DNA from 2 places in the Pantoea sp. sgz302252 genome. Region 1 is predicted to be linked to the other one. Evidence: predicted binding sites of a transcription regulator. Region 1 holds the regulator's gene; the other holds the start of a gene.
The links. The regulator PurR, encoded in region 1, represses purine synthesis genes. The targets are predictions, from matches to a motif close to CANGCAAACGTTTGCNTG.

Region 1 (4,216 bases):
GCAAGGCCAACGGCGAAGGTAGCAGCCACACTTATCGCAAAAGCGATGAGCAGCCACGGCAGCATTTGCTGACCCTGCCATTTCTGCAACGCGGCGCGACAACCGTAACCGCCAATCAGGAAAGCGATGGTCTGCGGCACATAGCTCAGACCAATCACTGTCGGGCCGTAGCCCATCGCATTCAGAATGAACGGGGAACCGGTCAGCCAGGCAAAAAAGCTCGCTGAGCAGGCCGCGTAGATAAGCACGTTGCCACGATAATCACGAGAACGCAGCAAGGTCATGAACGTCAACGCTTGTTCTTCTTTGTGCGCTTTCTTTACTGGTTTTTTCAGGCGCAGTGCAGGCAGCATCAACATCAACGTGATACCAAACAGCGTGGCGAAAATGGCCTGCCATTCAAAATGGTGCAGGATCCAGCTGCCCAGCAGTGGCGCCAGGGCAGGGGAAAGCCCAACCAGCGGCATAATGGTGGCGAAGATGCGGTTAGTACGCTGCGCAGGATAGTAGTCCGTCACCATCGCTTGCCAGGTCACCGCTGCGGCGCACACCCCCACCGCCTGGATGAAGCGCAGCACAAGCAGCCACGTGGCATCACGAACCCAAAGCATGCCAATACAGCCCACGGCGAAAATCGCGAGGCCAATCAGCAGAATGGGTTTGCGCCCGTAACGATCGGACAGCGGCCCCCACAATAATTGTGCGAAAGCGAACCCGGCGAGGAACAGGCTCAGGCTTGCGCTGACGGCTGCAGCCGGTGTTTGTAAATCATTCTGAATCGCGGCGAAGGCGGGCAGGTACATGTCGGTTGCCAGAAAACCCAGCACGCTTAAGCCTGCCAGCCAGCACAAAAAACCAATTCCTGGTTGCATAGTCATTCTCTTTCTCGTTGCAGGTGGTGATGGCAGCAGAGTGTAGGGAGTGCAACTTCGCTTGTGAAACGCTAATATTTGTCGGGTGGATTCAAAAATTTTGCAGGCAGATTATGTGGTCCGAATACTCTCTTGAAGTGGTGGATGCCGTAGCACGCAATGGTAGCTTCAGCGCGGCAGCGCAGGAACTGCATCGCGTGCCTTCTTCGGTCAGTTATACCGTGCGTCAGCTGGAAGAATGGCTGGCGGTGCCGCTGTTTGAACGCCGTCATCGCGACGTGGAATTAACGCCAGCCGGGGTCTGGTTTCTGAAAGAAGGGCGCTCTGTTATCAAAAAAATGCAGATCACTCGCCAGCAGTGCCAGCAAATTGCTAACGGCTGGCGCGGTAATCTGGCGATTGCTGTCGATAATATTGTCAGGCCAGAGCGAACCCGACAGCTGATTGTCGATTTTTATCGCCACTTTCAGGATGTGGAGCTTTGTGTCTTTCAGGAAGTGTTCAACGGCGTGTGGGATGCGCTCTCCGATGGCCGCGTGGAGCTGGCAATTGGCGCAACGCAGGCGATCCCTGTCGGCGGACGTTATGCGTTCCGCGACATGGGAATGCTCAACTGGAATTGTGTTGTGTCCAGCCGTCACCCTTTGGCGCAGATGAAGGGGCCGCTAAGCGACGATGTGTTGCGCAACTGGCCTTCGTTGGTGCGCGAAGACACCTCTCGTTCATTGCCAAAACGCATTACCTGGCTGCTGGATAACCAAAAGCGCATTGTGGTGCCAGACTGGGAATCTTCAGCAACGTGTCTTTCTGCAGGCTTATGCGTTGGGATGGTGCCAGGGCATTTTGCTCGCCCATGGATCGACAGTGGGGAGTGGGTGGCTCTAGAACTGGAGAACCCGTTTCCGGATGCGGCTTGCTGCCTGACCTGGCAACAGAATGATATGTCACCGGCGTTAACCTGGCTGCTGGACTATCTGGGGGACAGTGAAACGTTAAATAAGGAATGGTTGCAGGAGCCGGCATAACCGGCTCCTGAGTCCGATCACAAATCGCTAACGAGTAAAGCGTTGTTATCCAAAAAAACAAGGAAAATCAATTTATTGATTTTCGGCTGCTCACCACGAAGAAGGAGAAACCACGCTTTTTCCTTCTTTGTCAGCAACTTGAGGAGCCGGCATAACCGGCTCCTGACTCTTAACGGCGGTAATCGCGGAATGGACCGTCGGCGACAGAGCGGCGCTCGATCAAACGAGGATGCACCTCAATTGACTGCGACTCTTCGCGCTTGTTAACGATGCGGTCCAGCAGCATGTCAAACGCCGCTTCACCCAGTGAATCTTTAGGCTGGTGAATGGTGGTCAGCGCAGGGGTAAAGAAGCGCGCGTTGCGCACGTTATCGTAGCCAATCACGGAAATGTCCTGCGGAACGCGCAAGCCCATTTCATCGGCGGCGCACAGTGCGCCCATCGCCATGATATCGCCGCCGCAGAAGACGGCAGTAGGGCGTGGCTGTTGCGCAAGGATTTGCTGCATGGCGCGGTAGCCGGATTCAGGCTCGAAATCACCCTGCACAATCCAGTTTTCCGGGATCTTAACCTGCGCTTCTTCCATGGCTTTCATAAAGCCTGCCAGACGACCCGCGCCGGTATTGCGCTCCATAGGGCCTGGGATCACGCCAATATCACGGTGGCCGCGTTCAATCAGATAACGACCAGCCAGATAGCCGCCCTGGAAAGCGTTATCGTTAACGGAGTCAGTGAAGTCCGCTTTTGATTCGCCCCAGTCCATCACCACCATCGGAATATGGCGATATTCTTCAAGCATATCGAGCACGGATTGCGGGTATTCAGAGCACATCACCAGCAGGCCATCGACGCGTTTTTGCGCCATCATCGACAGATAGGCACGCTGTTTTTCCAGGTTGTTCCAGGCATTCCCCAGAATCAGGGTATAGCCCTTTTCGAAGCAGTTTTTCTCAACGGCTTCGATAATTTCCGCAAAATAGGCGGCTTCGCTGCTGGTTGCCAGCAGACCAATGGTTTTGGTGTGGTTCACTTTCAGGCTGCGAGCCACGGCGCTTGGGGAGTAATGCAGCTCTTTAATGGCCGCCCATACCGCGTTGCGGGTCTCTTCCGCAACGAAACGCGTCTTGTTAATTACATGTGATACAGTTGTAGTGGAAACGTTTGCGCGCTTCGCTACATCTTTAATTGTTGCCATTCGCTCTCACTCCAGACCCTTTCCTTACGCCTGATTATCGACACGAAAACGTTTGCCTTTACACACCCTGAGTGCAATTCATTTCAATTGCGGTACGCCGGGAAACAACACAGGACGACGGGAGGGGGTCAATGGCTGCTACGCTTTTAAATTAGCGTGGAATTTTGTCTGATTCTGAGGCAAAGGGAAAGAGAAAAATCGTTATGGGCCGAAAACCTGGAAGATTTTTACGCTTAACTGTGCAAAAATGAGCAAGCTCACTTTTGTTGTGGGGATTAAAAGGAGAAAAATTGATGAGTACCGACCTGAAGCTCTCGTTGATGACGACCGTTTTTGCCCTGGGTGTGATCATCATTGGCGCACTGACCGCAGTCCTGCACTGATTTACGCGGAGGAGGCCCGCGCCTCCTCCGTGACGCCCTTCCTTAGATTGTTATCAATTTCGCAAAAATCTTTTGCCATTTCGTTCACTTTTGTTTTTTTGTGATTGATGTCATGCTTTTGACTTCTGCTGTCGCGCCATCACTTCAGGATGGCTTACCGGAGTCACAACATGAAAATCAACTTTCCCCTGCTGGCACTGGCAATCGGGGCTTTTGGTATTGGCACCACGGAATTCTCTCCGATGGGGCTGCTGCCCGTTATCGCTAAAGGGGTCGATGTCTCCATTCCTGTCGCGGGGATGCTGATCAGCGCGTATGCCATCGGCGTGATGATTGGTGCGCCGCTGATGACGTTGCTGCTGTCACATCGTGCTCGCCGTAATGCACTTATCTTCCTGATGGCGATTTTTACCCTCGGCAATGTGCTCTCGGCCATCGCACCGGATTACACCATGCTGTTGCTTTCTCGCATCATTACCAGCCTTAATCATGGCGCTTTCTTTGGCCTTGGGTCGGTGGTGGCCGCAAGCGTAGTGCCGAAACATAAACAGGCCAGCGCCGTCGCGACCATGTTTATGGGCCTGACGATTGCCAATATCGGCGGCGTTCCTGCTGCCACCTGGCTGGGTGAAACCATCGGCTGGCGTATGTCATTCCTTGCAACGGCGGGGCTGGGTGTGGTGGCGATGGCGAGCCTGTGGTTCTCCTTACCGAAAGGCAGCAGCGGTGAGCGTCCGAACG
Region 2 (4,216 bases), on a different contig from region 1:
ACATTTAATTACACATTATTTCTTTTTGTAACTTATTTACGATATTTGTAGCACTTTCAGGCTAGCGAAACGTTGTCATGAATGGAAATATGCCTCCCAGACACAGAAAGACACCAAACTCTCATCAATAGTTCCGTAAATTTTTATTGACGAAACTTATTGGCGGCAGTGGCAAGTGTCCATAAAAAACCTAATGAGGGTAATAAATAATGATGAAGCGCAATATCCTGGCAGTGGTTATCCCTGCCCTGTTGGCAGCTGGTGCGGCAAACGCAGCAGAAATCTATAACAAAAATGCCAACAAATTGGACTTTTACGGTAAAGCAGTGGGTGAGCACATCTGGACCACCAACGGCGACACCAACAGCAACGACACCACCTATGCCCGTATCGGCTTCAAAGGTGAAACTCAGATCAACGACCAGATCACCGGTTACGGTCAGTGGGAATACAACCTGGATGCTTCCAATGCTGAAGGCGCTCAGGGTACCAAAACTCGTCTGGCCTTCGCGGGTCTGAAGTTTGGTGACGCGGGTTCTATCGACTACGGTCGTAACTACGGTGCCATCTACGACGTAGCGGCATACACCGATATGCTGGTTGAGTGGGGCGGCGATTCCTGGGCTGCCACCGACAACTTCATGAACGGCCGTACCACTGGCGTTCTGACCTACCGTAACAACAACTTCTTCGGTCTGGTTGATGGCCTGAGCTTCGCCCTGCAGTATCAGGGTAAAAACGAGCGTAACAGCCCAATCGACGTTGACTACAATGACAACGGCAGCGTCAATAGCGTGAACCTGGCGGGTAACGGCGCGAAAGCAAACGGCGACGGCGTAAGCTCCTCCGTTCAGTACGAATTCCTGGAAGGCTTCAGCGTTGCGGCTGGTTACGAGACTGCTGACCGTACCGACGCTCAGGTTAACCCGGCTACCTTCACGACCCCTGGTGGCGTGCTGGTTGGTACCGCAAGTGCTGGTGGCGACCGCGCTGAAGCATGGTCTATCGCGAGCAAATACGACGCGAACAACGTCTACGCTGCTGTGATGTATGCTCAGACTTACAACATGACTCGTGAGCCAGACAGCAACTTCGCGAACAAAACTCAGAACATCGAAGCCGTGGTTCAGTACCAGTTCGACTTCGGTCTGCGCCCATCCATTGGTTACGTTCAGTCCAAAGGTAAAGACCTGCTGGCTCGTACTTCAACCAAAGGGACCTTCAACGGCGGTGATGCTGACCTGGTTAAATACATTGAAGTGGGTACCTGGTACTACTTCAACAAGAACATGAACGTCTATGCAGCGTACAAATTCAACCTGCTGAACGACAACGACTACTCTAAAGCTTCTGGCAACGCGACTGACGACCAGGCTGCTGTTGGTATCGTTTACCAGTTCTAATCGCTACGCCACTTTGTTATATGCTTAAGAAACAGGGCTTCGGCCCTGTTTTTTTATGTCCGTCAGGAAAAAATCCCGACTTTAAAAAAGCCTTACCCTTTTTGTCGCAAACGGTTGGCATTTCATCCATCTACCGTTAACCTGATAACGGATTTCCCCTCAGTAACCACAATGGAACCTCGTCATGTTTGAGAACATAACCGCTGCCCCTGCCGACCCCATTCTGGGCCTGGCCGATCTGTTTCGTGCCGATGACCGCCCCGGGAAAATCAATCTCGGGATTGGTGTTTACAAAGACGAGACCGGTAAGACCCCGGTCCTGACCAGCGTAAAAAAAGCTGAGCTTTATTTGCTGGAAAATGAGACCACCAAGAACTATCTCGGCATTGATGGTATTCCTGAATTCGGTCGCTGCACCCAGGAACTGCTGTTCGGAAAAGGCAGCGCGATTGTGAGTGACAAACGTGCACGTACCGCTCAGACGCCAGGCGGCACCGGTGCTCTGCGCGTTGCAGCGGATTTTCTGGCGAAAAACACGGATGTAAAACGCATTTGGGTCAGCAACCCTAGCTGGCCGAACCACAAAGGCGTGTTCAATTCTGCAGGTCTGGAAGTGCGTGAATACACTTATTATGATTCAGCAGCGCATGCGCTTGATTTTGACGGCCTGGTAGCAAGCCTGAATGAAGCGCAAGCGGGTGATGTGGTGCTGTTCCATGGCTGCTGCCATAACCCAACCGGCATCGACCCTACGCTGGAACAGTGGCAACAGCTTGCCAAACTGTCTGTCGAAAAAGGGTGGCTGCCGCTGTTCGACTTCGCCTATCAGGGCTTTGCTCGCGGCCTGGAAGAGGATGCTGAAGGCCTGCGCGCGTTCGCAGCCGTGCATAAAGAACTGCTGGTGGCGAGCTCCTTCTCCAAAAACTTCGGTCTGTATAACGAACGTGTCGGTGCCTGCACTTTAGTCTCTGCAGACGCAGACACCGCTGACCGTGCGTTCAGCCAGATGAAGTCTGTCATTCGTGCCAACTATTCTAACCCTCCGGCTCACGGTGCTTCTGTAGTGGCGACGATCCTCAGCAACGACGCACTGCGCGCTATCTGGGAGCAAGAACTGACCGACATGCGCCAGCGTATCCAGCGCATGCGTCTGCTGCTTGTGAACACTCTGGCAGAGAAAGGCGCGGATCGCGATTTCAGCTTTATCACCAAACAGAACGGCATGTTCTCCTTCAGCGGCCTGACTAAAGAACAGGTCCTCCGTCTGCGTGAAGAGTTCGGCGTTTACGCCGTCGCTTCCGGGCGTATTAACGTTGCGGGCATGACGCCGGACAACATGGCGCCGCTGTGCGAAGCGATTGTGGCCGTGCTGTAAGCCAGCCGTAAAGAAAAAGGCCGCTATTTGCTAGCGGCCTTTTTACTGTGTTCTTGTTTACCAGACAGGCATTTCATCCTGCAGGAAAGGATTATGCAGCCGCTCATAACCGAGCGTCGACATTGGGCCATGGCCTGGAATAAAACTCACTTCGTCCCCTAACGGCAACAATTTGCGCTTAATCGAATCGATAAGCTGCCCATGGTCACCGCGCGGGAAATCACTGCGCCCTACACCGCCTTTGAAAATCACATCACCGGAAATCAACAGCTCTGAGGCTTTGTCGAAAAACACGACATGACCTGGCGTATGCCCCGGACAGTGTAAGACCTGCAGGCTGATAGTGCCCACGCTTACGCTATCACCTTCCGCTAACCAGCGGTCTGGCGTCAAAGGCTGACAATCTTCGAGGCCGAACATCCGGCTTTGTGCCGGCAGCCCCGTGAGCCAGAACTCATCTTCTTTTTCCGGGCCGATAACCGGCACACCATAGTGCGCGGCCAGTTCTGCGGCGGCCCCCACGTGATCGAGATGACCGTGAGTTAACAGGATTTGCATCAGCGTGACACCTGCTGCGGCGACTTCCTGTTTGATACGCTCAGCGTCACCGCCCGGATCCACTAGCGCAGCGAGCCTGGTCTGCTCACACCAGATGAGCGAACAATTCTGGGCGAAAGCCGTAACCGGAATAATACGATAGTTCATGTTGCTCCTGTTTCGTTACCAGGTCCTCACCGGACCGGTATCAATATGCACAAAGTTGCTACGTGGGTAATATCCTACACCACCTGCGCGCATAGATAACGCGGCTTTGCGAATATTGCTTAACGAAACACCTTCAATATGAAAATCCATCGCCTGGCCTTTGGTGTGGTAGCTGTGCTTCGCGACACCGCGGCTGCGCGCGCGCAATTCATCATTGGTATCTAACGAGCGATAACCAGAGATCAGCTGCACAGGCTTGTTGGTCCCCAACAGTCCCTGAAGGCGGTAAAGCTGGTCAAACAATCCAGGGTCGATGGACTTTATTTTATTCGCGCGGAAATCACGGAAGAAATGGTTAAGTCTTGCTAATTCATCCTGAATATAGCCTCTGCCATCGAAAAACTCCGCTTTGAGCGACTCACCGGTGTGCAGGTTATTGAGCGTCAAAATACGCGGACGAGGTGTCGAGAGGGTGGCAAATGCTGGCGTCGGAAGGATGGCCGCTACGCCGAGCGCAACACCACCCAACGCCAGCAATTTGCGGCGATTAGCGTCAAATTTGTCCATGGTAATCAGGTCTACAAGTAAATGGTCGTTATTTATGCACTTCTGGCGCACGGAGGGCACCTTAACCGCCAAAAGCGCTGACGTCAAGACACCCTAACCCCAGTAAATACGGGCGCTACAGCAATATGAGCCCAAATTAACTACTACATACGACACCTGAATTATC

Region 2: the regulator PurR is predicted to act here: its motif matches at 1,507-1,524, upstream of ACLW56_RS13730 (amino acid aminotransferase).

What each region holds. Positions count from the first base shown of each region.
Region 1 covers NZ_JBLFJW010000004.1:72,071-76,286, reverse strand. The annotation lists gene punC (purine nucleoside transporter PunC) at 1-872, opposite strand, end outside; gene punR (DNA-binding transcriptional activator PunR) at 986-1,897, shown strand; gene purR (HTH-type transcriptional repressor PurR) at 2,067-3,092, opposite strand; gene ACLW56_RS04485 (YnhF family membrane protein) at 3,386-3,475, shown strand; gene ACLW56_RS04480 (MFS transporter) at 3,646-4,216, shown strand, end outside.
Region 2 covers NZ_JBLFJW010000016.1:78,897-83,112, reverse strand. The annotation lists gene ACLW56_RS13735 (porin) at 210-1,403, shown strand; gene ACLW56_RS13730 (amino acid aminotransferase) at 1,588-2,778, shown strand; gene ACLW56_RS13725 (MBL fold metallo-hydrolase) at 2,836-3,483, opposite strand; gene ACLW56_RS13720 (YcbK family protein) at 3,499-4,050, opposite strand.